4 regions of the Vibrio panuliri genome follow, and region 2 is predicted to be linked to each of the others. Evidence: predicted binding sites of a transcription regulator. Region 2 holds the regulator's gene; each other region holds the start of a gene.
What was found. The regulator PurR, encoded in region 2, represses purine synthesis genes. The targets are predictions, from matches to a motif close to TNANGNAAACGTTTNCNTNA.

Region 1: the regulator PurR is predicted to act here: its motif matches at 2,097-2,116, upstream of GZK95_RS13075 (NCS2 family permease).
Region 3: the regulator PurR is predicted to act here: its motif matches at 872-891, upstream of GZK95_RS11665 (NCS2 family permease).
Region 4: the regulator PurR is predicted to act here: its motif matches at 6,477-6,496, upstream of glyA (serine hydroxymethyltransferase).

The regions. Positions count from the first base shown of each region.
Region 1 is NZ_AP019654.1:2,857,097-2,864,750, reverse strand. Features, by position in the region: gene GZK95_RS13085 (TRAP transporter substrate-binding protein) at 112-1,182, opposite strand; gene GZK95_RS13080 (exoribonuclease R) at 1,507-1,950, opposite strand; gene GZK95_RS13075 (NCS2 family permease) at 2,308-3,675, shown strand; gene GZK95_RS22415 (hypothetical protein) at 4,030-4,536, opposite strand; gene GZK95_RS22410 (SIR2 family protein) at 4,553-5,473, opposite strand; gene GZK95_RS22405 (hypothetical protein) at 5,534-5,779, opposite strand; gene GZK95_RS22400 (hypothetical protein) at 5,745-5,891, opposite strand; gene GZK95_RS22395 (Nmad2 family putative nucleotide modification protein) at 5,896-6,198, opposite strand; gene GZK95_RS13060 (TIR domain-containing protein) at 6,192-6,683, opposite strand; gene GZK95_RS22290 (nucleotide kinase domain-containing protein) at 6,714-7,199, opposite strand; gene GZK95_RS22285 (nucleotide kinase domain-containing protein) at 7,353-7,654, opposite strand, start outside.
Region 2 is NZ_AP019654.1:1,044,837-1,052,490, forward strand. Features, by position in the region: gene glgA (glycogen synthase GlgA) at 1-631, shown strand, start outside; gene GZK95_RS04780 (alpha/beta fold hydrolase) at 807-1,604, shown strand; gene GZK95_RS04785 (DUF7577 domain-containing protein) at 1,601-1,906, opposite strand; gene GZK95_RS04790 (TVP38/TMEM64 family protein) at 1,919-2,608, opposite strand; gene GZK95_RS04795 (TfoX/Sxy family DNA transformation protein) at 2,749-3,339, opposite strand; cyclic di-GMP riboswitch class I at 3,451-3,548, opposite strand; gene purR (HTH-type transcriptional repressor PurR) at 3,699-4,703, opposite strand; gene torD (molecular chaperone TorD) at 4,905-5,558, opposite strand; gene torR (two-component system response regulator TorR) at 5,798-6,508, shown strand; gene elyC (envelope biogenesis factor ElyC) at 6,583-7,386, opposite strand.
Region 3 is NZ_AP019654.1:2,554,010-2,561,663, reverse strand. Features, by position in the region: gene GZK95_RS11665 (NCS2 family permease) at 912-2,201, shown strand; gene gpt (xanthine phosphoribosyltransferase Tet(34)) at 2,443-2,907, shown strand; gene frsA (esterase FrsA) at 3,047-4,294, shown strand; gene crl (sigma factor-binding protein Crl) at 4,378-4,767, shown strand; gene proB (glutamate 5-kinase) at 4,887-6,026, shown strand; gene GZK95_RS11640 (glutamate-5-semialdehyde dehydrogenase) at 6,173-7,423, shown strand; gene nrdR (transcriptional regulator NrdR) at 7,558-7,654, shown strand, end outside.
Region 4 is NZ_AP019654.1:2,488,789-2,496,442, forward strand. Features, by position in the region: gene GZK95_RS11325 (septal ring lytic transglycosylase RlpA family protein) at 1-514, shown strand, start outside; gene GZK95_RS11330 (serine hydrolase) at 604-1,782, shown strand; gene ybeD (DUF493 family protein YbeD) at 1,922-2,200, shown strand; gene lipB (lipoyl(octanoyl) transferase LipB) at 2,381-3,037, shown strand; gene lipA (lipoyl synthase) at 3,042-4,007, shown strand; gene GZK95_RS11350 (hypothetical protein) at 4,186-4,512, shown strand; gene glyA (serine hydroxymethyltransferase) at 5,170-6,420, opposite strand; gene GZK95_RS11360 (YitT family protein) at 6,755-7,354, shown strand; gene treC (alpha,alpha-phosphotrehalase) at 7,424-7,654, opposite strand, start outside.

The DNA.
Region 1 (7,654 bases), 1.4 Mb from region 2:
TTGAAATTTAATAACATTGCTAGGGTTGCGATGATGAGGGGCGTTGTGCTAGCCCTAAAGTGGTAATTAAGGTTCGATTTAATACCGAACCTTAATGGATATTGAATTGGATTAGTTGCTATTAAGGTAAGCTTTAGTCGAGATATCTGTCCATGGACGAACTTTGCTTAGATATTGACGTTGCGAGTCGATAATTCGCTTGGCTAAAGGATCGTTGGCTGCGAACTCGTCTAATAGCTTCTCCTTTTCCTGATTAAGGCGTTGAATCACTTCTGGTGGGAAGTTCATGACTTTAATTTCGGGATAATCAGCGCTCATTGAAGCCCAGCTATTTGCGTTGGCATCAATTGCTTGGGTGTACATGTCAAACGCAGCGACACGAAAGGCCGTTTCTAAAATGGTTTGAAGATCGCTTGGTAGTTTCTCCCATACTTTCTTGTTGACTAAGAACTGGGTCTCAGAGCCAGGTTCATGCCAAGCGGTATAGTAGTACGGGGCGACTTTTTGAAAGCCCATGCGCAAGTCAAAGGCGGGGCCAACCCATTCAAGGGCGTCAATCGTTCCGCGTTCTAATGAAGTGTATAGCTCCCCAGGGGCAATGTTGGTTGGCTTCGCTCCGACGCGTGCCATTACTTCTCCGGCAAAACCAGGGATGCGAATCTTGAGACCTTTTAGATCATCGATGCTCTTGATCTCTTTTTGAAACCATCCACCCATCTGAATATCTGAGTTTCCACCGGGAAAAGAGAGTAGGTTGTGTGGTGCATACACTTCCTGCATCAGTTCCATTCCGCCCCCATGATAGAACCAAGCGTATTGCTCGGTAGACATCATGCCAAATGGCATTGCAGAGAAGTACATGGTGTTAGGTACTTTGCCCTTCCAGTAATAAGAAGCGGAGTGACCGAGATCGTATTGACCTGACTTCACCATATCGAAAACCCCTAAGGGGGCTTTGTGTTTGTTGGCAGAATCAATGCGAATTTGTAGGCGTCCATTTGACATTTCTGCGGCTAACTTCGCCATGTTTTTTGAAGCGTCACCGAGGATGGGTGTATTTGGTCCCCAAGTTTCAGCGAGCTTTAAACGGTAGATTTTTTCTTGTGCAACAGCATGGGTTGCCCCGAAGCCGAATGATACGGCTGCGAGGACTACCCATGCTTGATTGATCCATTTATTCATTATAAGAACTTCCTGTATTGACTACTTTATCGCCTGTAGGGTTAAAGTTCTTTTTTTCTCCGTCAAGTCATTATCGGGCGACTTCTTCGGTACGTTGCAGCATAAGTTGTGGTGATGAGAGTATCGTATAGCGATCTCTGTTGCTCGAAACTCAACCGCTTTGTCTTCATGACATAGAAAGTCAAATCAGTAGCTCATCATCGTATTTTTAATTCTATCGAGTGGATCACGCGAGGAGTTTTGTGGTGGGAACTAAGAGCGATGATTGGCATGTTGTGAGACAAACAAAAGAGCAACCAAGGTAACATTGGCTGCTCTTACAAATTAAGATTGAGCAATCTTAGCGTACTGACGAAGTAAATCGGTCAGAGTGGTTACCCATTCAAGGGTATGCTCAGGGCTTTGTTTTAAGATGGTTTCAACATGATTGCAGTGTACTTCCAGTGGAATGGCACGCTCTAAACGAAAAGAGATGGCGTAAAAGTGCCAAAGGAGCAAACGTTGCATTCGTAGTATGTTTTGCTTAGCGTTTTCTGACTCAGCAAACAGTGCAGGAAGTTGGCTTATTGCTATCGCATTGAGTCGTAGCATTGCATCAAGTTGCGCCTCTTGCAGTTTGTCTTCCGATTCCGTCTCATCGCCATCAAAAGTAAACAGTTCGCTCATTTCGTCGTCAGATATGAGTCGGTTGATTAAGCGTAAACTCAGTTCTTCAAGCTCTTCTCGAGGGGTAGTGGACAGGTAATCAAAGGTGTAATCTTGCTGCATGATTGCTCTCATATGTACGATTTGTCTTTATTGTAGCGTGTTTGACCGTCGCTGTATCTAATCCCCCATTTTCCTTATTAGTGATTGAATTCGATATCGAAACTTTCGCAGTTGTAAATTCAGCGGTACAAGATCCTCAATTTGCTTGACGATAACGTTTGCGGCAAAGGTTTAAATCACTTGTCATTGAGGTGAGAAAGGAGTAATTTCGTCGCCTTTAAATAGCCTGACTAATACATTAGTTCATCGCTAAAGCCGAACTTTTCGCTTTGTTAAATTTTCATCAAGACCGATTTTAACCAGTAGGGCTTTGATGCCTTTCTGGTACTGAGTCTCCAATTATAGATAGGTAAAACCATGTCAGATCAGACTCCGACATCCGCTCATAACGAGTTAGCGACCCGCAAGAGTAAGCTAGATTCGTACTTCTCCATCTCTGCTCGTGGCAGTAATGTTCGCCAGGAGGTGTTGGCGGGTCTTACGACTTTCCTCGCAATGGTCTACTCCGTAATTGTCGTTCCAAGTATGCTGGGTGCAGCTGGCTTCGATCAGGGGGCCGTATTTATCGCGACCTGTTTAGTGGCTGCTTTTGGTTCATTGCTAATGGGTTTTTGGGCTAACTTACCGATGGCCATTGGTTGTGCGATCTCATTAACCGCGTTTACCGCGTTCAGTTTAGTCTTGGGGCAAGGTGTTTCTATCCCTGTGGCCTTAGGCGCGGTATTTTTGATGGGGGTAGTGTTTACTGCGATTACCGTAACGGGTTTACGTCAGTGGATACTTACTCACCTTCCAGTCGGCATTGCTCATGGTACTGGTATCGGTATTGGTCTCTTTCTATTGCTTATCGCTGCCAATGGTGTCGGTTTAGTTGAAAAGAACCCAGCAGCAGGTCTACCGGTTAAGTTTGGTGACTTCACCTCTCTGCCTGTGCTGATGTCGGTTCTGGGACTTGCGGCTATTTTTGGTTTGGAGAAGCGCCGAGTGCCGGGCGGCATTCTGTTGGTGATTGTAGCCATCTCGGTATTTGGTTTGATTTTCGATCCTAATGTTGAGTACCAAGGCTTTTTTGCGATGCCACAGTTTGGTGGTGAGCATTCACTTTTTGGCGCGATGGATATTATGGGGGCATTTAGCCCACTGGTGTTACCAAGCGTATTAGCGTTAGTTATGACGGCGATTTTTGATGCCACAGGTACGATTCGCGCAGTGGCGGGCCAAGCCAACTTGCTGGATAAAGATGGCAATATTATTGATGGTGGTAAAGCGTTAACCTCAGACTCAGTAGCGAGTATTGCATCTGGCTTCTTTGGTGGCTCTCCTGCAGCGGTTTATATTGAATCTGCTGCTGGTACGGCTGCTGGTGGTAAAACGGGCTTGACGGCGGTTGTGGTTGGCCTGCTGTTTTTATTGGTACTGTTTATTTCTCCAATTAGCTACTTAGTACCAAGCTACGCGACAGCACCGGCATTAATGTATGTTGGTTTACTGATGCTGAGTAATGTCAGCAAACTAGACTTCAGTGATTCAATCGATGCCTTATCTGGGCTTGTGTGTGCGGTATTTATCGTCTTAACGGCCAATATTGTTACGGGCATTATGCTTGGCTTCTTGTGCCTAGTTTGCGGACGCATCGTGGCTGGTGAGTGGAAGAAGCTAAGTGTCGGTATTGTGTTACTGACTCTGCTTCTGGTTGGCTTCTACGCGGGCGGTTGGGCTATCTAAGCTAAATCGAAGACGGTCTGAATTTAGGCTGACGATATCGTCAGCCTTTTTTGTATCGGTAAAAAGTGTTGGTGATAAAAACAAAAAAAGCCTGATGAATTTCTTCATCAGGCTTTCAAAATTTGGTGGCCCCTCCCAGACTTGAACTGGGGACCAATCGATTATGAGTTAGCCACTAACGCAGGAAATCTAGGAAAACCGAGGTAAATTAAGCGTAACTAAAAATACATTAAAGTATTTACTAAACAGTAGTTTAGCGTAGTTTTGGTAAAGGTGTCAAAACTAGTGACTGTACCTCTAGTGTACCTATAGCCTACACTGTGTACCTTACGTTGATTGTGCTGGGTAAGGCTTCTACTGCTCTTCGTCTCTTAAAGATATAATCTCCATGATTATATCAATTACGTTATTAGCATTAAATTTTTCAGTCCCTAATTTTTTGTATAGCTCTTTCATTCTCAACGACAGGTCTGTTCTTTTTTGGATCTCAGAGTTTAACTCAGTCCAAAGCTCTTCAGCCATGTAACCTGTAGAGCCAACCGGAAGCAGAAGAAGTCCTTGCTTTTTTGCTATCTCATATTCTTCACGCATGCCGTTTGATAAAATAATATCGTTTCCAGCTTGTTTGTTACCGAATAAAAATAAAGCAATGCCCGCATAATTAATCATATCTTCGCGATACTTTGTCCATAGAGAGCTTAAAGGTTGTTCTCCTTCTGTGGACTGAGGAAAAGGCCGTAAGACAAGATGGTCCTCAATTTTTGCCAATTTGTTATTAAAGGTTTCCTCAAGCACGCTAGAAATTACAGTACTGCCAATTCCAACACCAAAGCCAGAAACAATTCTTAAATTATTTTTCACTAGCATTTTACTTAGATCATAGACAAACCTTAATGCTTCTTTTTTCTTCTAAATCTCCATACTCACAAGCAGCTCCAGAAATGAATATAGTTCTTGATTTGTATTTTATTTCTAGTTTTATAAGAAGATCAGTAATTTCTTCATATTCATCTACAAGAATTGTCTTTATATTGAATCTCTCTAAATCTTTGATGAAAAAAAGTTGTTTTCTTTTTCTGTATTCAAAGTCTGCTTCTTCCTCATTTTTATCTTTCTTTACGTTTCTAATGAAACAATAATGTCTTCTTTGATTGTTTTCGTAAGCAACTCTAACTCGACTAAGAATATAATCCAAGTTTGGATCGGTGAAGCTAAAACCTATGAATATAAATGTTTTAGAGATGAGGTCACTTTTAAGATTGGCCAAATATTGATCCATCTTTACATGATAGCGTTCATAGTCATCTTTTGTTAATACAGCTTGGCTTGCATGTTCTACATCACCATGCATCTTGTATACAACAGCATCACGCTTTGGCTTTGTTGTTGATAAATGATCATTAGTGTGCTTAACATCAGAAACTTTTCCTGACTTTTCAAGCGCATTTTCGATTATTTTATCGTAATTGGTTGTCCAGTAAGTCCGTATTGGTAGGCGGCATAAAATTCGGTGATTTTCTGTTTCTATAGATTTACGTGAAAACTCATCTATCAGTCTTTGATTTAATTGGCTTCGATTGTTAGCGTTATCGTTGCAATGGTATTGAGCAAGAGCAACGAGATCATTCTCTTTATCAACATCTAAACCTAGCTCTTCGGCTATAGGACGAAGAAGTTCGGCCCAATTAACAAAACCTGATCCAGCTGACATTCCAGCTCCAGCAAAAACAGCAACATTCTCTTCAGCGAGTTCTTTTTCCAAATCTCTTAGAAATGCCTTTTTCCGTAAGTCCATCATAGATATTCCATTTTTACATTAATCTTAGAATGGTTATTTATACAAAATAACAACCAAAATTTAATAAAGCTCTCCAGTACCTTGGTCCACTCTTTTATAAAAGTCAGAAAACTGACACGGGTCGGAAATAATAATGTTTTTATCACTGTGAAATTTAATATCGATTTCTTCTATTATCTTTTTAGCGGGTTTTGATTTATCTAAAGAGATTTTTTTATAGTTTCTAATTCGATTATACCCAATTGATCCTAAATCTACTTCAATTGCCTTATCACCGAAATAATAAAAGTGGTCTGAAATCAACACTTGGTTCGCTTTTTGTATCACGATATAGATTGGTCATATTAAATGAACCATCAGGATTGCTATGATGAGAGTCTTCTTGAATCCATTCACCATTTTTATCTTTATGATATATGTTATCACCTAAGACCTGAACACGACTCCCATTCCTTGCTGGTTTTTTTTATAGAAAACCTATGATCATCCCAATAATCATCAAAGCTCATTTTTTCAGTAACTTTCATTAATAGAATGCACTTCTTTTTCGCGTTCTTTAAGTTTGCTCCACCAACTCCTAGTATCCAGTCACCTACCTTAGCAGTGTTTCTAATGCCTGGTTTACATGTTGCTAAGGTACAAAAACCATGGAATGGGTTAGGGGCGAAACCAAAATCTCGCGTTATTGCATAAGCATAAAGAATAGAGCTAGGTTCAATTAGCATACGACATTACCCCCTTGTACATTATCACGCTCCGTACCATCGGGTTTTTGAAAGCTAATTTTTCCTTCTAATGCGTTTATAATAGCGTCGCTTCTCCAAGAAACGATAGATGTTGCATATTTTTCGAGGTTTTCGGGTAGTGTTACATTTCCTGTTAAACCATTCTCGTACACACCAATGATAGGTTTTCCAAGTTGATGAGCAGCTTGAATTTCCCAGTTTACCCACGGTCTAGTATGTGTTTCTTTCCCTATAACAACTATTACCTGACTTGCCCATCTCATTTTCATTCTAAGCAAGCGAGCTATAGTCCTATCACTAACCTTTTTTTCTTCAACACGTCTCTCGTTTTCAGGTTTCATTCTTACAGAACTATTTCGTAACTGGTAACCTTTTCCTGCTGCTAGACGTGATATTCCATCAACACTAGCATCATCTTTGTGATGATGGCTCACAAAAACATTTTTCTTGACTTCTTTAACCATTAGACAACCCTTATTGGTTATTTATATTCATTAAAATAATTTTAAATTATTATCTTGGTAATAATATTTTTGTTTTGGTCTCTTATTATTAAACTTAGTTCGACATCTTTTATCGATCTCACATGCACCGCTATTTTCCATGTCCATTAATGTATATGTTCTTTCTTCTTTGGGGAGAAAGTGGAATATTTCATCCATATCCCATTTTTCTTTATACTCTTCTGATATTTTATTTTGATTTAAAGTAAACCAGAAAAGACATTCTTCGCTATTCATTCCGTCTCTGTCGGAAAATATCCAATTTATTCCCCTTTCACATCCCGGACCTGATACGACAAAATTCATCTCTGTAAAAGGAAATTTATTTATATATGTTAAGTCTACGAAAATTTGGTAGGCGAGAAAATTACCAATTCCTGAAAATGACTTTAGGTGATTAAATACTTCTAGTTGGTTTGCAGAAACATTTACGCCATTTACTATTTTATCTTGGTTGTAAAAAACAAATTTTATCATCCTTAAAATCATGTTTTTCAGTTTTACCTTCTATTTCCTCTAGAAATTTACCAAAGTTAACTTTGGGTCCTCCAAGAATGTAGGCTGCACTGAAAAAAAACATAGTTTGGATTTTTTAAAGATATATTATTGAGCTGTTCTCTGATTGTTTCATTAATGTATTTGATGTTCATTTTTGAAAAAATCAAATGGTGCATTGATTTCTCTTAAAGTATCACTTTTGTTTATAACTCGAAATAAAAATGAGTTGAGTATTTTGTTATCATAGCTTACTGAATGGTTGTTGATGATATTTTTTAACAACCATTTCGTTTCTCTATCCCAAGTTCTTTTTGTATTTACAAATTTGTAATTTTTCAATATTTCATCATCTGTCCAATAAGGTGGGAGACAAAGTATTTTTTTGTAATAGATTGATGTTCTCTCCCTTTGATGATGAAACCATTCTCGAATAA
Region 2 (7,654 bases):
CAGTAGCATGCAGGCAGGGAAACTGGCGTGTAAACGTGAGTTACAAAAGCGTGTTAAGCTGCCTGAGAGCGAGGCTGCCGTGTTTGGTATGGTTTGCCGTTTGACCAATCAGAAAGGTGTGCACTATTTGCTGCCAATCCTCGAGCGTTTTCTTAAGCTTGACGCTCAGCTGGTGATTGTTGGGACGGGGGATCCGATCTTGGCAACGCAGCTGGCGGAGATCGCGGCGCATCACAGTGACAAGTTCGCTTTCGTTGAAGCATACAGCAACGAGCTTGCCCACTTAGTCGAAGCCGGTTCGGATTTCTTCTTGATGCCGTCAGAGTTTGAGCCGTGTGGCTTAAACCAAATCTACAGTATGGCTTATGGTACCTTACCAATAGTGCGTGCGGTGGGGGGATTAAAAGACAGCGTGGTGGATTACGATTCCGATCCGGACAATGCGACTGGATTTGCGTTTATCCATCCAGAGCCGATTGAACTGCTGAGCGTGATGCAACGCGCTTTACTGTTTTATCTACAGCAACGTGATGAGATGACAAAAGTACAGCTCTTTGCGATGCAAAAACAGTTTTGTTGGAAGCGAGCAGCAGACGAGTATTTGGCTCTGTATCGCAGCGCACTTTCCTAACCTAAGCCGCGGCAATAAAGTTAACAGAACTCTGATAAAAGACATCATTTGATGTCTTTTTTTACACTTTTCTCGTCTCAACTTCATATAAAATGATATAAGCTCAATGGAGCTTCACATAACTTATGGTAGGCTTCTGCCCTCTTAGCACTATCAATTATAACTATTCGCATAAATGAGTAATGCCTTGCTGTTTCATAAAACCTATCTGCATCCAACAAGTAATGAATGGGTAGTCTTTATCCATGGTGCGGGCGGGAGTTCATCTATTTGGTTTAAGCAGATCAAAGCGTACAAGCAACATTTCAACCTAGTGCTGATTGATTTACGAGGCCACGGTAAGTCAAACCAGTTACTAAAAGAGATCATGACCAGTCGTTACACGTTTAAAGCAGTAACACTGGATATCCTGCAAGTGCTTGACCACCTCAAAATACAATCTGCCCATTTTGTCGGCTTGTCTCTCGGTACGATTATCGTGCATAACCTAGCAGAACTGGCGACCGACCGCGTGAAATCGATGGTGCTTGGTGGGGCTGTCACACGTCTTAATACGCGTTCACAATTCTTGGTTAAAGTGGGCAATATCTTTAAACATATTGTGCCTTACATGTGGTTGTACAGCTTGTTTGCGTACATAGTTATGCCACAACGAGCGCAAAAGCAGTCGCGGCATCTCTTTATCCGTGAGGCGAAAAAGCTCTGTCAGCAAGAGTTCAAAAGATGGTTTATATTGGCATCTGATGTGAACCCGCTAATGCGTTATTTTAATCAAAAAGAGTTGCCGATCCCGACTTTGTATTTGATGGGCGATCAGGACTACATGTTTATCAAGCCAGTGAAAGAGATCGTTGCTCTACAGCACCAAAGTCAGTTACTAGAGATAGCGGATTGTGGTCATGTGTGTAATATCGAAAAACCCGAAGAGTTTAATCAGCATTCGATCCGCTTTATTCAGCAACAGATCCGCTAATGGATCGCGACGCCACATTGCCAACACAGTGCAAATTGTCCTTCATTAAGCTCCCCACACTCAGTGCAGCGCCAAGCCTGTTGTGAGTGTGGTTGTTCAAACTGCTCAATCAGTTCAATCGCTATCTCTTTTTTAGCTAGGTCGAGTAACCAAACATGAGGGGCGCTCGCTTCTCCAAACGGCACTTCACCTTGCAATCCAAAAATGCCTTCTCCTCGCACTTCGCATTGTATGTTGTGGGAGCGTAAAAGCTCACACACAATGTGAGCTTGAGGTGGATTCACGGCACTGAATATTTTCATCAATAACCTCGATTATACTTGGCTGTGAGATTCTGGCTGGCGTCGAAGTTTAGCCATTACCCATTTGGCAATAATTGGGAATAAGCCGAGTAGGGCAAAAGAGACCAAAACAGATGGGGATACAATGCCCGACAAGCTGTCGATTTGAGCTAGTTGAGTACCAGCATTGAGATAAACGGCAGTGCCCGGCAACATACCTAATTGGCTAACCAGATAAAAACGTGCCGTCGTGATAGGAGTTAGCCCCATCAGTAGGTTAATCAAAAAGAACGGAAAGACCGGAATTAAGCGTAAGGAGAAGAGATAGAATGCCCCATCTTTTTCTACGCCTTGATTGATCGCAGAGAGTTTGTCGCCAAATTTGCTTTGTACCCAATCACGCAGTAAGAAGCGGCTGCTGAGGAAGGCGAGTGTTGCGCCCAGCGTGCTAGCAAATGATACCAGTAGTAAACTGGTCCAAAAACCAAACAGGGCGGCACCAAGTAGCGTGACGACGGCTGCTCCGGGAATCGAAAAGGCGGTTATCGCGACATAAGCGGAGAAGTAGATGATGGCGGCAAGTACGAAATTCTGCGCAATAAACTCACCAAGAGCCGCTTGCTGAGCTTTCGCATTTTCCAACGTGAGTTGATCACCAAATTGTGAAATTAACACCGCGATTAGGGCGATCAGTGCTATCCCTATCAATAATTTTTTGTTCATCTTCGCTCTCCTTTCCCTTTTTTGCGTCCGCTTATTCTTAGTTTAGCTGTTGGGGGAATCTTGTCTCTGTTGGTAGATAAGAACCTTAAAGTGAAGAAAAACTTTCATAAAAAAAGCCAGCGAAATTCGCTGGCTAGTGTTTATTGAAGTCGAGAGAGTAGCTCATCTCTGCGCTCTTGGGGTACCACTGACCAGTGTGTCCCTTTAATTGCGCCTTCAAGAGACCACAACAGCTCTAGGCTAACATCACTAGAGTGAGTTTCGCGAATCGCTTTATAAGCCTCTACAGAGCCCGCTTGCTGCAATTGCTCAACATTATCGATACCGGCTTTCTTCAGCATTCGCTCAGTCGCTAAGCGAAGGTTCGGTAAATCTTTAATGCGAGTTGGTTTTGTTTCAGCTTGCGCTGATTTCTCAACTTGAGCTTGTGCGTGTGCTTCACGTGCAATCTCAAGCGTTTTGGTGCTATTACTGTACAAATCTTCACTCAGAGCGAAGTATTTAGTGACAACAGGAAACCCACGTTTGTGGTACACGTACGGCTCGAATCCTTGTTGTTTAAACTGCTTGGCGAGAATGCTGTCTGCTCGAATATGAAGCTTATTATTTACAACTAACGCAAACATAGTTTCGTCTGCAAAAATCCCAAACCCACCAAACATAGAGCGAGATTTAATACGACCTAGCGGCTCAAAGAGCCTCATCGAGTCTTTAAGAATTGGTTTGTCCATTCAGTACTTTCTCGGTGTATGTGTATGTCAATACGCCACCAAATCAGGTCCGAAAGATTAGCAGTTATGCAGGAAATAGGAGAATAATCCGTTAACGCGCGCATTTCTACCATCGGCAACCCCGCTACCATACGTCTTATGCTGTGCATAAAAGTTTAGGCCGGAAGCTTTGCGTCCCATCTTTTCAGAATGGTTTGCCCTGTGCGTGACTTAATTTGCCTTGCTAAAGATTAAATACTTCTGTTTCAAAGTATCACCATACTATGAAAGAATTGTGATCTTAATGCAAGAATTAAGTTGGGTAGGAGTCACAATAGCCGACTAATCTCACATCGGCTATTGTTATAATAATCATTGAGTTAAGGTAATTTGGTTACCGTAGAGCGTTCAACGATTTCTGGATGCATTTCAAATACGCGTTTGTCATGCTCTTTGTCTTTAATGCGTTCAAGTAAGATTTCGAAGGCATTTTTACCAACACGACGTTTAGGTTGGTGAACCGTTGTCAGTGGTGGCGAGAAGTACTCAGCAAGCTCGATATTGTCATAACCAATCACAGACATATCTTCAGGAATACGGATACCTTTCTGTTGCAGACGACTCATTAGACCAAGGGCCATGGTGTCATTGAAACAGAAAATTGCTGTTGGGCGTTTATCCATCGCTGCGATTTTATCTGCCGCTAGCACAGCAGTATCACACTCGAAGTTACCTTCTAAGATCCAATCTTCATTTACTGCCAAGTTCGCTTCATTCATCGCGCGCTTGAAGCCTTGAATTCGTTCCTGACAGGCTGCTTTTTCAAAGTGACCGCTTAGACAAGCGATGTCTTTGTGACCATGATCGATTAGGTATTTGGTAGCAAGATAGCCACCTTCTTCCGAGTTATCGATGATCTTATCCGCTTGAGAACTCTCCGGACCCCAATCCATAACTACTTTTGGAATGTCTTTGTGGCGGTCCAGCATTTCACTCAGTTCTTCTGTTAGGTCAGAACACATCACCAAAATACCATCGACGCGTTTTTCAGCGAGCATGCGAATGTAATCGCGTTGCTTTTCGTAGATACCACCGGTATTACATAGGATAAGTGTGTAACCTTGGCGGTAGCAGTAGCTTTCTACACCATCGATGACTTCAGAAAAGAATAGGTTAGTTGATTGCGTCACCAACATACCAATTGTGCGGGTACTGTTGCACTTTAAGCTACGCGCAACAGCGCTTGGCGCGTAGTTTAGTTCAGTGACGGCTTCCATCACGCGCTCTTGAGTTGCTTCCGCAACAAAACGCGTTTTGTTAATAACGTGTGAGACTGTCGTGGTTGATACGCCGGCAAGGCGAGCAACATCTTTAATAGTGGCCATAAGGTATGATCCTTTCTATAGCTGCCACATGGCTATTCACATTTTTGAATAAAACTGGCAGAAAGTAATAGAAATACAAAAACCGCTTTTTTACAGCGGTTTGTACTTGTTTGGTCTTTTTATCGTTTGCGGCTTCGATTTTAGACCGCATCGCCGCCAGTAGCAAACGAAAAACCCGCTCTCATTTTATGAGAAGGGGTGTTATTCCTCTTCACCCACTAAATAGGCGCAATCCAATTCAAGGAATGCCACCAGCAGTGAGGCCACAGAAGAGTAAAAACCAAAAGCGTCGAGTGTTTGACTTTTCGCTGTGAACTTTGGCACCCAATTTAGAATGTGCTGACGAATAAACGCTTCTTGCTCGATCAACGCATCATTGAGGTGGCGCTCTTGCTCCAACTCATTTGAGCGAATAATCATATTGCCCAACAGATCAAGTTCAATTGCGATATGGTCAGCAGGCTCATTTAAGTCCTGATTTACCGCCACACCATGCTGAGTCAGTAGATCTTGCATTTGGTTTGCGGGTTCATCATGCAATAGGCCTGTCGTACCCACATACATAGAGGCGTACGGTAGTGCAGACTCTTTGTCTGATTTTAAGAACAAGTCACAAAAATCCGCTGCAAGCTCTAGTTGACCATCTTCGCGATCCATTTGTCTATTGAGCGCGTCCACCAATCGGTCAACCGCAGGTTTTAGGGTTGGGTTTTCACCTAGACCAGCAAGAAAGCCGCGGATTTCAGGGCTTTGATATTGTGCAAGCTCTGTTTCAGTCAGTTCTCTTGCGAACAGACTCGAAAACCACCAGTAAATCTCTGCACGTTTTTCATTAAACGCTTTTAATTCTTGCATCTAACAATGCTCCAAGTTTCAGTACTATTAATATTTTAGCGAACAAACATGAATAGCGATAACGTGTATTGTGAAAAAATGGGATAGAAAATGGAATATTGTTAACAGGTGGGCTAGGTTTGTCTTGAATCAATAAAAAATCATCTTTCTTGATTTTAATATAACAAATACTAGAAATGTTACGGTTTATGAATAGAATACTGTTGAAATTAATTCCCAATGTAAATTAAGTGGTTTAGATGAGCTATCACGTATTAGTAGTAGAAGACGACGCGGTCACTCGCAGCAAGCTAGTTGGCTACTTTCAAAATGAAGGTTACACGGTCAGCGAAGCTGAGAGCGGCGAGCAGATGCGCGACACACTACAAAATCATTCGATCGACTTAGTTATGTTAGACATCAATCTTCCTGGTGAAGATGGTCTGATGCTAACGCGCGAACTGCGTAGTCAATCGGACATTGGAATTATCCTGGTAACAGGACGCACGGATAGCATTGATAAAATCGTCGGTCTCGAAATGGGCGCAGATGATTACGTAACCAAACCGTTTGAACTTCGCGAACTGCTAGTGCGCGTGAAGAACCTGTTGTGGCGCATTTCTGCTGCTCGTAATGCAGGTAGCGTTGTTGATCAAAAGAACGACGCAAACATTGTTCGCTTTGGCGAGTGGATGTTTGACATTCAACGCCGTGCTTTAAGCCGTAACGGCGAACCGGTTAAGCTAACTAAAGCTGAGTACGAACTACTTGTGGCGCTGTCTTCTTACCCTAACCAAGTATTAAGCCGCGAACGCATTCTCAATATGATCAGCCACCGCGTAGATGCACCTAACGACCGTACCATCGATGTACTGATTCGTCGCATGCGCGCTAAGATGGAGTTTGATCCAAAGAACCCACAAATCTTTGTGACGGTTCATGGTGAAGGCTACATGTTTGCTGGTGATTAATTGACTGTATAAGTGTAAAAAAACCGAAGCTCAGCTTCGGTTTTTTTTTTGCGGCAAAGATTACCTACATCCCGCTACACTTTACTCTGTGAGGCTTCGATTGCGGTCTCTTCATAATCCGATGCCCAGTTGCGTAGCGTCTGCCAAATGCGTCCAAGAGTTTCGTGCCAGTATCGCTCGGTCTGCTCTAAGTAAATCGCTTTAGGCGTGTACTTACTCCAAAACTGATGGATTTCGGTTTGTGCTAAGTAGTTGGTCGGCGCAGGATAAGGGTTTAATCCAGCAGAGTGGAACTCATTGAGCGCCCGGCCCATATGGCTTGCAGACGTGACTAGTATCAACTCTTTCCGTTGTACAAAGGCTGCGGCTTGTCGAGCTTCTTCCCATGTGTCTTTTGCTGTCTCAAGCAGAATAATATCGGATTTTGACACCCCAAGAGCGAGAGCCACTTTTGCCATCATACGTGCATTGCTCACCTCAGTGCCGCCTGAATAGCCGGAGAGTATGAGCTTTGAACCCGGATAGATGCGCATAATGCGAATGCCTTCAGATAAACGCATCAAAGCGGTGCGGCTTAGTTCAGAGGTTGGGGGAATTTGGTCATCCACCACATGACCGCTACCCAGTACCATGACATAGTCAATCGACTTATCGACAGGTAAAAAGGCGGTATATTGGCGTTCTAGCGGCATCAATAAGCGAGAAGCGACAGGTTGGAAAGAGATCAGGAAGATGCCCACAAAGGAAAACAACACCACAAAGCAGCCTGTTTTCTGCTTGCGAGTAAACATAATTAACATTAAGCCCAAAAATCCGATGATCAGCATCGCTGGCAAAGGCATGAGCAAGGAAGAAACGATTTTTTTCAGCTCAAACATGATTAAATAGTCCGAAAAAACACCAGTTGATTATAAATTAAGATAATCCCTATTTATATCTGCCTTTCTTGTGACAGAATAGCAGTACCAAGGGGCTAATGGCCTTTTGAAATGATTTTTGCATTCGTTTGTCGCTTTTTTATACACGATAACCGCTGAGCGGGTAGTTTTTACTTAGTAAGCCAGCAACGTAATAGGAAGTGCAACAGACAATGCCCGAAGGGTTCGAACTCGGCGCCCCCGATTACAGAGTTTGACTCTGAAAGAG
Region 3 (7,654 bases), 1.5 Mb from region 2:
ATAACAAAGAGAGTAGAGGGGTGAGAACATTAATCATTTAGCGTTTAATAAAACAGCAAAGTTATCGCTTTCGTTATAAGCAATCGTTTTCACTTGGTGGGAAAATGCTCAGTAATAATGAAACTAAACTGTAATTTAATTACAGAAATTAATTGATATTGGTCAATAAATGAATTTTTTGTGACTTTAGGCATGTTTAAGGTTGTAATTTTTTTTTCTTTAGGGTATATTTAAACCAACTTCACGAGTTGAAGAGAAAATGCTCAAAGGATGAGTCCGATTTATCGCCTCAAGGAACCGAGAAATCAACGTTTGTAGTAATTTGCATTGATTTAAAAGGTGATAGCATGAAAGGTTTACCAAGTGCAATGTTCTGGATTAACAGCTCTGTTTATACTAGTAACTTTGTATACCCAACAAGCTTTGGCTACTAAGGTTTAGCTTGTTTTCGAACAGTTTTGTTCACCCCTATTATTGGAATTTTTTTACAGCTTGTTGTTTTAGCTGACATGATTCAACCGCCACTCACTTTGAGTGGCGTTTTTTTATCTCGCCATTTCTCCCTCCGGCTTTGATGTTTATCCGGATAAATCTGCACATTTTGCGTGATTTCATTTTTATTCGCGTATTCTGCCTGTTTTGCTGAACGCAAAGTCCCATAGTGACACTGAAAGTTTGCAACATGGAACGATTTGTCACCAATCGAGTCTGTCTGTTGTTTTTAACTTTAGTTATTGAAATATAATGTTAATTAGATGAGTTTTGGTGGGGTGGACTGCAAAGTTTGCCCTTAGCAGAACAAAAAAAATAATTAGAGTGATAATTCTATCTGGAATTTGTTATTTGATAACTTTATAATTCAGCCAATCGATTACGCAAACGTTTACTTACAAATTTTATAGGATTCGACCATGTTCGAGAAACTGTTTAAGCTCAGTGAAAACGGTACCAGTGTAAAAACAGAAATTATCGCCGGTTTAACCACCTTCCTAACCATGGCCTACATCATTTTTGTTAACCCAGCAATGTTGGCGGATGCAGGAATGGATAAAGGGGCGGTGTTTGTCGCGACCTGTCTTGCTGCTGCGATTGGCTGTTTTATTATGGGCTTTGTCGCTAACTACCCAATTGCCCTTGCTCCTGGTATGGGGTTGAATGCGTTTTTTACCTATGGTGTGGTTCTCGGTATGGGGCACACTTGGCAGGTAGCTCTAGGCGCAGTATTTATTTCGGGCATTCTTTTTATGGCTTTGAGTATCTTCAAAGTTCGTGAATGGATTATTAACTCGATACCACTTTCTCTACGTACTGGCATTTCGGCGGGTATCGGTCTTTTCCTTGCTTTTATTGGTCTGCAAAATGCGGGTATCGTTGTTGATAACCCTGCAACCTTGGTGAGTCGTGGTGACATTACTAGCCTTAAACCAGCACTCGCTGCCCTTGGTTTCTTCCTGACTATCGGCCTCGTTTATCGCGGCGTTCGCGGTGCAGTGATGATCGCGATCCTTATTATTACCGCAATCGGTATTGTGGTCGGTGATGTGCAATGGGGCGGTTTGATGTCGACACCACCAAGTATTGCACCAACATTGATGCAAATGAATATCGCTGATGTCTTTGAAGTCGGCATGATTTCGGTGGTGTTTGCTTTCCTATTTGTGGACCTGTTTGACACTGCTGGCACACTCGTTGGTGTCGCGACAAAAGCGAACCTAATTAAAGAAGATGGTAAGCTGCCTCGCTTAAGCAAAGCGCTACTGGCTGACTCAACGGCAACTTCTGTAGGTGCGGTGCTGGGTACATCAAGTACTACTTCATTTGTTGAATCGACAGCTGGTGTGGCTGCGGGCGGCCGTACTGGTCTCACTGCTGTTGTTGTCGGCGTTCTATTCCTACTGGCACTATTCTTTGCTCCGCTTGCGGGCATGATTCCAGCGTATGCGACAGCTGGCGCACTATTCTATGTTGCGATTTTAATGATGTCTGGTTTGGTGAGCGTGGATTGGCGTGACCTAACCGAAGCGGCACCGGTTGTAGTCACCTGTTTACTGATGCCTTTGACTTACTCGATCGCAGAAGGTATCGCGCTAGGCTTTATCTCGTATGCTGCAATTAAGCTATTGAGTGGTAAAGGTCGTGATGTCTCAATGAGTGTATGGGTGTTGTCTGCGATTTTTATCATCAAGTACATGCTCGCATAATGATACATCGCTAGAACGGCGAATGACTTAGAGTAATCTTCAAGCAAATTGCAAAAGCCATAGTAGGTCACACTGCTATGGCTTTTCTTTTAATTCACCATTGGTATTGTATGCCTGATTGGGTAGAATAATCGTTTGCGCCGCTTGTCCCTTTTTATTGTTCGCACTTGGCTGGTTTCTGCATGGGAGCTCTATTTGCGTATTCAAGGGACGCCGATTTTAAATTTATTAGGTTATGACAATGAGTAAAAAATTCATTATTACTTGGGACAACATGCAGAACTACTGCCGTCAACTTGCTGAAAAACAAATGCCAGCAGAACAGTGGAAAGGTATCTGGGCGGTTAGCCGTGGTGGTCTCGTTCCTGGTGCTATCCTTGCGCGTGAGCTAGGTATTCGTTACGTCGATACTATTTGTATCTCTAGCTACGATCACGATCACCAACGTGACATGAGCGTGTTAAAAGCACCAGAGGGTGACGGTGAAGGTTACCTAATCGTAGAAGACCTAGTAGATAGTGGTGATACGGCCCGTAAACTGCGTGAAATGTATCCTAAAGCAAAACTGATTGCGGTATGTGCCAAGCCTTCAGGTGCAGCACTACTGGATGATTATGTAGTCGATATTGCTCAAGACACATGGATTGAGCAACCATGGGACACTACGGTTCAGTTTGTAGAGCCAATTAATCGTAAGCAAAAATAAAGTTTGCAGATTTAGCAAAATGACCCGCAAGGGTCATTTTTTTTACCATGACTAATCGGAAAGTGATAAGCCGCTATTGCCTTCTATGCGCTGAGCTAATAGGTTTAAGGGGTTATAGATGTCAAAGCTAGGTAGCGAAATGTCAGACACAGACAATAAGAATCTTTCAGAAACCTTGTTTGTAAAACACAAACAAGCTAAGGAGACTTCAGAGCTCACTCGATACATGCCAACCAATCGAGTACTACTCGATGAGATGCGAGAGAAAAACAACAGTAGTTGGTATCGTAACTTGCATCGTTTGCAATGGAGTTGGCAAGGGATCGATCCAATTGAAATGGAAGAAGTCTTAGCGCGTATCGCAGGCTCTCCTCATTCACGTACTCATGACCAATGGTTGGATACAGTTATGGGGTATCGCAGTGGCAACTGGGCCTATGAGTGGACTAAGTTGGGTATGCTGCATCAAAAGCGTGCGAATGATTTAGCTGGCGACCGTGCTGCCGATGAGTTGTTCAACGCGTCATTGTGCTTCAGCATTGCGGGATATCCACATCTCAAGAACGATAATTTGGCTGTTCAAGCGCATACTCTGGCGGCTAAGGCTTACCAAGAGGCGACAGAAAAGAGCAGTTACATTACCAAAAAAATCGAGGTCCCGTATAAAGGTAAGAAAATCCTTGCCCATCTGCATCTTACTGCAACTGATAAGCCGCAACCTGTAGTGATGGTGAGTGCTGGTCTTGACTCTTTACAAACGGATATGTGGCGACTATTCCGAGATTACTTAGCACCAAAAGGGATCGCGATGTTGACAGTTGATATGCCTTCGATTGGGCATTCTAACCATTGGCCATTAACTGAGGATACATCGTGCCTACATAAGGCGATATTGGATCATCTGCCTTCATTACCGTGGGTGGATCACTATCGCGTGGGTTTGATTGGATTTCGTTTCGGTGGTAATGCCTTAGTTCGTTTGTCATTTATGGAGCAAACTAAAATTAAAGCGTGCGTTGCGCTCGGTGCGCCTATCCACGATATCCTTTCTTCACCGGATAAGCTCAAGCAAATGTCTAAGATGTACTTGGATCTATTGGCGACTCGATTAGGCAAAGACGTTGTCGATATCGGTAGTTTATCAGCGCAAATGCGAGCTTGGTCGCTTAAAGCGCAAGGCATTTTAGGAAGCCGAAAAACACGAGTACCAATACTGGCTTTGAGTCTGGAAGGCGACCCGGTTTCACCACATAGTGATAACCAACTTGTGGCACTTTTTAGTGATTATGGTAGAGCGAAGAAAATCAGTTCCAAAACAATTACACAAGGATATGAGCAAGCGCTCGATTTAGCGATCAAATGGCTAGAAGATGAGTTAATGAGATGACTTCTCTACTAATTTAGTGAAAAGTAATGTTAAGCCCGCAATGATGATGGGCTCTAACAAAACTAAAACTATGGAGAGTCAATATGTCAAAAGTGACAAAGATTCCGACTCATTTTCGCTTGTTAACAAGTTTAAGGGCACTTGGTCCTTATCTTCGAGATTCGCAGAGTAAAGAAGGATTCTATCTTTTTGATTGCTTAGGTGTTTGTGTCAATGACAAGAAGTCTCCGGAAGAACGTGAGTTCTGGGGATGGTGGTTGGAACTTGAGCAAGAAGCGAATCAATTTGCTGCACGTTATCGTATTGGCAAATACAACAAGCTTGGCGAATGGGTGGAAGAGTCATTACCGGATAGTGCCGTGGCTGATGTTAATCGTATTCAGAACAGCTTTCATCAATCGCTTATTGAGATGCTGAAAGAGGAATACGAAATTGAGGTCAAACTGCATAAAGAATCGGTCGAATTTGTGTAATTGGCTCTGAGAATCCTCATTGACTAGTAAAAAGGCGCTTAATGGCGCCTTTTCTGCTTGTTTAATTCCGGTTTGATTGATAAAACATCAGCTCTTGTTTTTAATTAATTCAATTTATCATGACAACGAATCAACAATGCGGAAAAGTGATGCAGCCTCAAACAGTGGTTGTAAAACTTGGTACCAGTGTACTTACTGGCGGTACGCTACAACTAAACCGTGCTCATATGGTGGAGTTGGTGCGTCAGTGTGCTGAGCTCAAAAAACTAGGCCACTCAGTGGTTATCGTATCGTCTGGGGCAATTGCCGCAGGTCGTGAGCACCTTGGTTACCCCGCACTGCCCAACTCAATGGCGAGCAAACAATTGCTTGCTGCTGTGGGTCAGAGTCAGTTGATTCAGACTTGGGAATCGCTGTTTGCCATTTATGGGATGAAAATTGGTCAGATGTTGCTAACGCGCGCTGACCTTGATGATCGTGAGCGTTTTTTAAATGCCCGTGACACCATCAATGCACTGGTAAACCACGATATTATCCCTGTCGTGAATGAAAACGATGCCGTTGCGACCAACGAAATTAAAGTGGGTGACAACGATAATTTGTCTGCACTCGTTGGTATTTTATGTGGTGCTGATAAGCTGTTGCTACTCACTGACCAAAAAGGTCTGTTTACTGCCGATCCGCGTAAAGACCCAAATGCTGAGTTAATCAAAGAAGTCAAAACCATCGACGATACATTGCGTAAAATCGCAGGTGGTAGTGGGACTAACTTAGGGACTGGCGGCATGGCAACCAAGTTGCAAGCGGCAGATATTGCTCGTCGTGCGGGTATTGAAGTAATTATTGCTGCTGGTAGCGCACCAAACGTAATCTTCGATTCTCTTAGCCAAGACCCTCAGGGAACCCGTTTCCTACCATGTGAAGAAGCATTAGAGAACCGCAAGCGTTGGATTTTAGCTGGTCCTGCTGCGTCAGGTGATGTCGTGATCGACCAAGGTGCAGTGAATGCTGTCATCACCAAAGGCAGTAGCTTGCTGGCAAAAGGCGTGCTTGATGTCAGCGGCAAGTTTTCTCGAGGCGATGTGGTGCGTATTACCAATCAAGACGGCAAATTGATTGCCCGTGGTATTTCCGCTTATTCAAGCGTTGATATGACCAAGATTTTGGGTAAACACAGTAAAGACATCCTCTCGATTTTAGGTTACGACTACGGTGCTGAAGTACTGCATCGCGATGATATGGTCGTAATACAAGAATAATTAGAATGATACCCAGCTACTTGTATACGAGGTAGTCGGCAAATAAGGTAAATCTCTACATATGCTAAGCAATGTAAAGCGAGATTCCTTTTTTGTCTTAGATTGGCTACCTCTACGTTAAGTAGAACGGGAAATAAGGAATTGACGTGAACTTAACCAATATGGGTAAAGCGGCAAAAGATGCTGCTTTCGTACTTGCGACAGCCTCGACTGCGCAGAAAAACCAAGCTCTAGCGATTATTGCTGATGAGCTTGAAGCTAATGCCGCTGATATTCTTGCAGCGAATGAAAAAGACATCGAATTGGGACGTCAAGCGGGTTTGACAGACGCACTGCTTGATCGACTACTGCTGAATGAAGAGCGCTTAACGGGCATCGCTAATGATGTGCGTAACGTAATTAGCCTCAATGATCCTGTCGGCAGTGAGATTGACAGTAAAGTGCTTGAAAACGGCATGTCGCTCTCTCGTCGCCGTGTGCCACTTGGTGTGGTCGGGGTTATCTATGAAGCTCGCCCGAATGTGACGATTGATATTGCTGCATTGTGTTTAAAAACCGGTAATGCCAGTATCCTCCGCGGCGGTAAAGAGACCTTCTTCTCTAACATGGAGTTAGTTAAGGTAATTCAAGTTGCGTTGGATAAAGCCGGTCTACCTGCTGCGTCTGTGCAGTACATTGAAAAACCAGACCGCGAATTGGTGTCGCAACTACTTAAATTGGATGATTACGTTGATATGATTATCCCTCGTGGTGGCGCTGGTCTGCATAAAATGTGTAAAGAAAACAGCACTATCCCAGTGATCATTGGTGGTTTTGGTATTAGCCACATATTTATTGATCAAACAGCCGATTTAGTGAAATCACTTGATGTGGTGGAGAACGCTAAAGTGCAGCGTCCTTCTGCGTGTAATGCTTTAGATACTCTGCTTGTCGATGAGAAAGTCGCGGCTGAGTTTCTACCTATGCTCGCAGAGCGTCTAAACGGCAAGGTGTCGTTAGTTGCTGAACCGAAAGCAAAAGCGTTGTTAGCGAATGCACAAGAGTTACGTGATGCTGGCGAAGGCGATTTCGATACTGAATGGTTGAGCTATACGCTTGGTGTCAAGGTTGTCGCCGATGTGGCAGACGCGATTGATCATATGCGTATCCACAATGCTAGCCACTCAGATGCGATTATGACGAATAGCCTTGAGAATGCAGAGCGTTTTATCAACTCAGTGGGGTCTGCGGCTGTTTACGTTAACGCATCGACCCGCTTTACTGATGGGGCGCAATTTGGCTTAGGAGCTGAAGTGGCGGTATCCACACAGAAACTTCATGCTCGTGGTCCAATGGGATTAGAAGAGCTGACTAGCTACAAGTGGGTTGGTAAGGCCAACTATTTGTCACGTAGTTAGGTTGTTGTTCGTTAAATCGTGCAACTGTCGTGGGAATTCTGCGAAATATGCAGTGAAAAGGGGCTATCTAGCCCCTTTTTCTTTTAATCAAGTTACTAATTCCGCTACACTACTGGCATTGATATGGAGGTAATATGCATTGTCCTTTTTGCTCCGAGACTGATACTAAAGTTATCGATTCTCGATTAGTGGCTGATGGCCATCAAGTGCGCCGTCGCAGACAGTGCTTGG
Region 4 (7,654 bases), 1.4 Mb from region 2:
GAAGTTTCATGGTCATCTGACCTCAAACGGTGAAGTGTATGACATGTACTCAATGTCGGCAGCGCATAAGCAACTGCCACTACCAAGTTATGTGAAAGTGACCAATACCGACAATGGCAAAAGCACTGTGGTGCGTGTCAACGACAGAGGACCTTTCCATCCAGGACGTATTATCGACCTCAGTTTTGCCGCCGCAACAAAACTGGATGTAATAAAGACGGGTACGGCCAACGTAGAGATAGAAGTGATTACGGTTGAAAAACCGACCTCACAAGTAAAAAAACAAGCGCTGCCCCAATTTCAGATCCAAGTGGCTTCATCACAACATAAAGATCGCGTGGAAACTTTAGCGCAAGATCTTGGTCAAAAACTCTCAGTGGCAAGCTATGTAAACTCTGAAGATAACATTCACCGAGTGATATTAGGCCCATTTGATGACTATGCCCTGACGCAAAAAACGTTAGAACAAGTTAAACTATTGGGCTATTCGAGTGCCTTCGTCAGAAAAAATTAGATTCCAACACATTCAGATCGCCTCCTCGACTAGTTTGAGGCAAGGTTTCTGTTAAGATATGGACAGTTCAAGATAAACCTGTAGTCAATATGAAAAAAACAACGTTACTTAAAACCGTTTTTGCGTCTTCTATTGCGCTTTCAACCACTTTTGCGTCTCAAGTGATTGCATCACCAGTAGTTGTCCCTGATCCACCACAAATCGCAGCGAAAGGCTACGTACTGATGGATTACCATTCAGGTAAAGTGTTAGCAGAAAAAGAGATGAACACTAAGTTATCTCCAGCTAGCTTGACCAAGATGATGACCAGCTACGTGATTGGTCAAGAACTTGCTCGTGGCAACATCAGTGAAAATGATGATGTCACCATCAGTAAAAATGCTTGGGCGAAGAACTTCCCTGACTCTTCTAAGATGTTCATCGAAGTTGGCACGACGGTAAAAGTCAAAGATCTTAACCGCGGTATCATTATCCAGTCGGGTAACGATGCTTGTGTCGCAATGGCTGAGCACATTGCTGGCTCAGAAGATGCGTTTGTTGATTTAATGAATGCATGGGCAAACTCTCTAGGTATGAAAGATTCGCACTTCGCGAACGTACACGGCCTAGACAACGATGCACTTTACTCAACGCCTTACGATATGGCATTGCTAGGTTCTGCGTTAATTCGTGATGTACCAGAAGAGTACCGTATCTACTCAGAGAAGAAATTCACTTACAACGGTATCACCCAGTACAACCGTAATGGTCTACTGTGGGATAAAAGCATGAACGTTGATGGCATTAAAACAGGCCATACAAGTAATGCTGGTTACAGCCTAGTGAGCTCAGCAACAGAAGGCAAAATGCGTCTAGTTGCGGTAGTAATGGGAACCAAGAACGCCAATGCACGTAAATCTGAGAGCAAAAAGCTGCTCAGCTACGGCTTCCGCTTTTTCGAAACTGTCGCACCACACAAAGCTGGTGAGACATTTGTTGAAGAAAAAGTCTGGATGGGCGACAAAGATATGGTTGCGCTTGGCTTAGACCAAGATACCTACGTCACGCTTCCTCGCGGTCAAGCGAAGAACCTAAAAGCGAGCTTCGTACTTGAAAAAGAACTAGAAGCCCCAATTAGTAAGGGTGATGTCGTTGGTAAGCTATACTACCAACTAGATGGTGAAGATATTGCAGAGTACCCACTTCTTGCATTAGAAGATGTTCAAGAGGGTAGTCTATTCAGTCGTCTATGGGATTACATTGTGATGCTGGTAAAAAGCTTCTTCTAATCTCAACCACTGAATAAGTGACGAAGCCGCCTCTACAAAGGCGGCTTTTGTTTTACTCCCGCATAATCTTGAGATTAAACCTGATTGGCAGTAAGATCCCGCGCTGCTTAGATCTATATTCCAACTTGGAGTTTCCAACATGTTGACTATCAACTCTGACGCAAAACTGAAAGACCTGCTAGAGTTCCCTTGTAAATTTACCTACAAGGTAATGGGCTACGCAAAGCCTGAACTTCCAGAAAAGGTTCTTGAAGTGATACAACGCCATGCTCCAGGTGACTACAGTCCAACGGTGAAACCAAGCTCAAAAGGTAACTACCACGCAGTCTCTGTTACCATTAAAGCGACGTCTATCGAACAGGTAGAAGCGTTGTACAAAGAGCTTGGCGAAATCGACATCGTACGCATGGTTCTATAATTTTATTTGAAAAAATAAATTATTTTTGAAAGCAGCTTCGGCTGCTTTTTTTTGTTATTTATCAAATAGATAAAATTCTTGCACATTATTCAGGGTTAATAATGTGTTATCAACATATAGTTCCAACTGTCAAAGCGGTTTATAATCGAGCCTCTTTATTGATGAATGATGGACTCAGGAATGCAACAAACTCTGGTTGTGAAGCATCTGGGACAGCAGGATTACGAGCCTATTTGGCGCGCAATGCACGAGTTCACAGACACACGTCATGAGAATACCCTCGATGAAGTGTGGTTTGTTGAACACAACCCTGTTTTTACCCAAGGCCAAGCAGGCAAAGCAGAGCACCTGTTAAATACGGGTGATATCCCAGTGGTGCAAAGTGACCGAGGTGGTCAAGTGACTTACCATGGCCCCGGACAACTGGTGGTTTACTTCCTGATCAATCTGCGTAGGAAAAATATTGGTGTGCGAGATCTCGTCACGCGCATTGAGAACCTCGTGATCAATACACTGAAAGCATACAATATCGACTCCGCAGCCCGAGCTGACGCCCCTGGTGTTTACGTAGATAACAAAAAGATCTGCTCACTAGGATTACGCATTCGCAAAGGTTGCTCGTTTCATGGGCTGGCGCTCAACATCGACATGGACCTCGCACCATTTTTACGCATCAACCCCTGCGGTTATGCGGGAATGGAAATGGTTCAAGTTAGCCAGCTTGGTGGTCCTGATAACGTTGATACTGTGGCTGAGCAATTATTGAAAGAACTCGTGACTTTGTTGGATTACCAGCAAATCGAAGTCAGCACAGAAGTCCCAAACGATAAGAAATAGAAGCATGAGTAAACCAATCCAAATGGAAAAAGGCATCAAATACCGTGATGCTGATAAGATGGCACTGATTCCTGTCAAGAACATGCCTGTTGAGCAGAAAGAAGTACTGCGCAAGCCTGACTGGATGAAGATCAAGCTACCTGCAGATAGCCAACGCATCCAAGACATCAAATCTGCGATGCGTAAGAACAACCTGCATTCAGTTTGTGAGGAAGCCTCTTGCCCTAACCTTGCGGAGTGTTTTAACCACGGCACTGCAACATTTATGATCCTTGGCGCAATTTGTACTCGCCGTTGCCCATTCTGTGACGTTGCCCATGGCCGCCCGCTAACACCAGAATCTGATGAGCCGCAAAAACTGGCACAGACCATCAAAGATATGAAGCTGAAATACGTGGTTATCACCTCGGTAGACCGAGATGATCTGCGTGATGGCGGCGCTCAACACTTTGCTGATTGTAATCGTGAAATTCGTGCGCTTAGCCCAAATATCAAGATCGAAACACTGGTACCTGATTTCCGTGGTCGTATGGACGTGGCGCTTGATCTGCTTAAAGACAATCCACCAGATGTGTTCAACCACAACCTTGAGACCGCACCACGCTTGTATCGCAAAGCTCGCCCAGGCGCAAACTACAAGTGGTCGCTTGAGTTACTGAAGAAATTCAAAGAGCAACACCCAGAGATCCCAACTAAATCTGGCGTTATGATGGGACTCGGTGAAACGAAAGAAGAGATCATCGAAGTTCTCAAAGATCTGCGTGCCCACGGTGTAACGATGCTGACTCTCGGTCAATACCTTGCGCCAAGCCGTCACCATTTGCCAGTTGAACGTTATGTTCCGCCATCTGAGTTTGATGAGCTTAAAGAGATCGCATTAGAGCTGGGCTTTACCCACGCTGCGTGTGGTCCGTTTGTGCGCTCTTCTTACCACGCGGATATGCAAGCACAAGGTATTGAAGTTAAGTAACCAAACTTTGTCCTAGTCATGAGAAAGACCAGCAATATGCTGGTCTTTTTTATTGTTTTTCCACAAAAAACGCCGTTCTATCTTGCAGCAACAAATATGCACTTCTAGGCTTAATAAATCAGATTTTCTCAGTTGACTCGTCGAGTTACCGACCTGTTTGGATTATTAAGGTATCGCCATGGAAAAAAGCATTTTACTTAGTTTAGGCATTTGTACACTACTACTCGGCTGCAGTTCAGCCTCACAACAGGATCATTATAGAGAAGCCTCGTTTGAGCTATGTAATACCGAAGTCGATATTTACTCGGTCAGCGACGACGGTAGAGTGAGGATCAAGTGCTCTGATGGTTCGAAATTTGCCTTAACCCAAGAAGACACTCTAGAGACCATGCGCGATATCAACATCGACTATTGCGATGGCGAGGGGCTGGGGAAATTTAGTGAAAGCTCACGCTACTACTCATTTAAGTGTAAATCCGGCACGTTATTGAGTATCTCAAAGTGAAAACGCTGAGTTGAGAGTTGAGAACTGAGAGCTGAGAGCTGAGAGCTGAGAGCTGAGAAACCAGCTAAAGCACTATTTCACACTCACAAATCTCTTTTTCGCAGCATTTCGCCTCTAATTCTACGAAAATAGGCAAAAAAAAGAGCCCTCTAGGGCTCTTTCTAAACTCTCGATTTCAAACTAAATCACTTCTAGTTCAAGGAAAAGGCGCGTTGTTTGAAATCAACATTGGCAAATAGTGGCAAGAAGTTCTAGGAGAGCACGCGGAGTTTACATAAGTAAATGAGCATGCGATATAACGAAAAAAAGAGCCCAGCAGGACTCTTTAAAAACTCTCGGTTTCACACTAACTCACGTCTAGTTCAAGGAAAAGGCGCGTTGTTTGAAATCAACATTGGCAAATAGCGGCAAGAAGTTCTAGGAGAGCACGCGCAGTTTACATAAGTAAATGAGCATGCGATAAAACAAAAAAAAGAGCCCCGCAGGACTCTTTATAAACTCTCGATTTCAAACTAAATCACTTCTAGTTCAAGGAAAAGGCGCGTTGTTTGAAATCAACATTGGCAAATAGTGGCAAGAAGTTCTAGGAGAGCACGCGCAGTTTACATAAGTAAATGAGCACGCTCGACAACGAAATTCACACCACTATGCAGTCAATTATGCGTAAACCGGTAGACGCTTACAGATCTCTAATACCTTCGCTTTTGTCGCTTCGATAACATCTTGATTCTCAAGGTTATCAAGTACGTCACACATCCAGTTCGCAAGATCTTTTGAATCTTCTACAGTGAAGCCACGACGCGTGATTGCTGGTGTACCGACACGGATGCCTGATGTTACGAATGGGCTACGTGGGTCATTTGGTACTGAGTTTTTGTTTACTGTGATGTTTGCTGCACCAAGTGCTGCATCTGCATCTTTACCTGTGATGTCTTTGTCGATTAGATCAACTAGGAACAGGTGGTTTTCAGTACCATTTGAGACGATTTTGTAACCACGCTCTTGGAATTGCGCCACCATTGCTTTTGCGTTTTCGACTACGCGCGCTTGGTAAGCTTTGAACTCAGGTTCCATTGCTTCTTTGAACGCGACCGCTTTACCTGCGATTACGTGCATTAGCGGGCCACCTTGACCACCAGGGAATACTGCTGAGTTCAGCTTCTTGTACATGTCTTCACCTGCGTTTGACAGGATTAGACCGCCACGTGGACCTGCTAGCGTTTTGTGCGTGGTCGTTGTCACTACGTGAGCGTGTGGAACTGGTGTTGGGTAGACACCTGCTGCGATTAGACCGGCTACGTGTGCCATATCAACAAATAGGAAAGCATCCACCTTGTCTGCGATTTCACGCATGCGCTTCCAATCAACAATTTGCGAGTACGCTGAGAAACCACCGATGATCATCTTTGGCTTATGCTCTAGCGCTAGAGCTTCCATTTCGTCGTAGTTGATTTGGCCTGCTTCATCAATGCCGTAAGGAATCACATTGTAGTGCTTACCAGAGAAGTTGACTGGTGAACCGTGAGTAAGGTGACCGCCATGCGCTAGGCTCATGCCTAGAACGGTATCACCTGGGTTCAATAGCGCCATATATACTGCGCTGTTTGCTTGTGAACCCGAGTGAGGCTGAACGTTGGCATACTCACAACCAAATAGTTGGCATGCACGATCAATCGCTAGCGCTTCAGCTTTATCAACGTACTCACAACCACCGTAGTAACGTTTACCTGGGTAACCTTCAGCGTATTTGTTTGTTAGCTGAGAACCTTGTGCTTCCATCACACGCGGGCTGGTGTAGTTCTCAGAAGCGATAAGTTCAATGTGTTCTTCCTGGCGAAGAGTTTCCTCTTGGATAGCTGCGAACAGTTCCGCATCGTAATCTGCGATGTTCATATCACGCTTAAGCATCTGTATCTCCTGACTCAGATTTTGACTGAAAGTTACGAAAAACTGGTAAACGACCCCGACGCAAACGTTTTCGTCACCCTATTGGCGTGCATTTTAACTAATTTGATCTAGGTCATAAAGAGAAAATTACAATTTTTCTCATGCAGTTTTTTCATAATGTGGTTCAAGGTTTGTCATGTTAGTCCAACATTTTTGTGATCGCCATCACTAACATTTTTACACCTTGTAAAATGACGATTACATAGATTTACCCTAAATTTCGCTCTCAAGCTACCTAAAAGGGGAACTTTTCTTTAGTATGCTCGGCTTTCGCTCACTCAATAATTGGTCTCTGATGGCAAAACATACTCGCAAAGAAGATTGGATCGCGATTTTGACTGGCACATTGATTGTGGCGCAAGGTATTTTCTTTCTTCAAGCTGCTCATTTACTGACTGGCGGTACCACTGGCTTAGCACTACTGCTGAGCAAAGTCGTCCCTTGGTCATTTGGCACGCTCTACTTTTTGACTAACTGCCCATTCTACCTGCTCGCTTGGAAACGTTTTGGGACGCAGTTTGCCCTAAATAGCGCTATTTCAGGCGCTCTGGTCTCGCTTTTTGCTGATCACCTTCACCTTGTTATCCATGTCGATATGGTGAATCCCGTCTACTGCGCTATCGCAGGTGGATTGTTAATGGGATTAGGTATGCTGATCTTGTTCCGCCACCGTTCTAGCTTGGGTGGGTTCAATGTGCTGTGCCTCTACGTTCAGGACAAGTTTGGAATTTCTGTCGGCAAAACCCAAATGGCGATTGATTTGACCATTTTGGTTACCTCCTATTTCTTTGTCGAACCGATCATTTTGCTCTATTCGATTATTGGTGTTTTAGCGTTAAACCTTGTATTGGGTATGAACCATAAGCCACACCGATACATCGTAAAGTACAACTAGGTACTAATACGCAAAAAGCGAAGGCTTTGGACAATCCAAAGCCTTTTGCTGCTCTAGGAGCATTGGGGGTTACTTGTTGATTAACAAAATGCGAGTTTCATATGGGCGCAGCGCGACCACATTCTCCGACAAAGCCATTGGCTGTTGAGTATAGTTAGTGAGTAAACACTCCGCTCGCGCGAGCTCTATCTCTGGCGGTAAACGACATTCAACTGGGTCAGCGTAGTAGTTACTGATTGAAATTAACTGCTGTGTCTCGGTTTCACGTAGATACACATAACAACGTGTATCTTGTGGCAG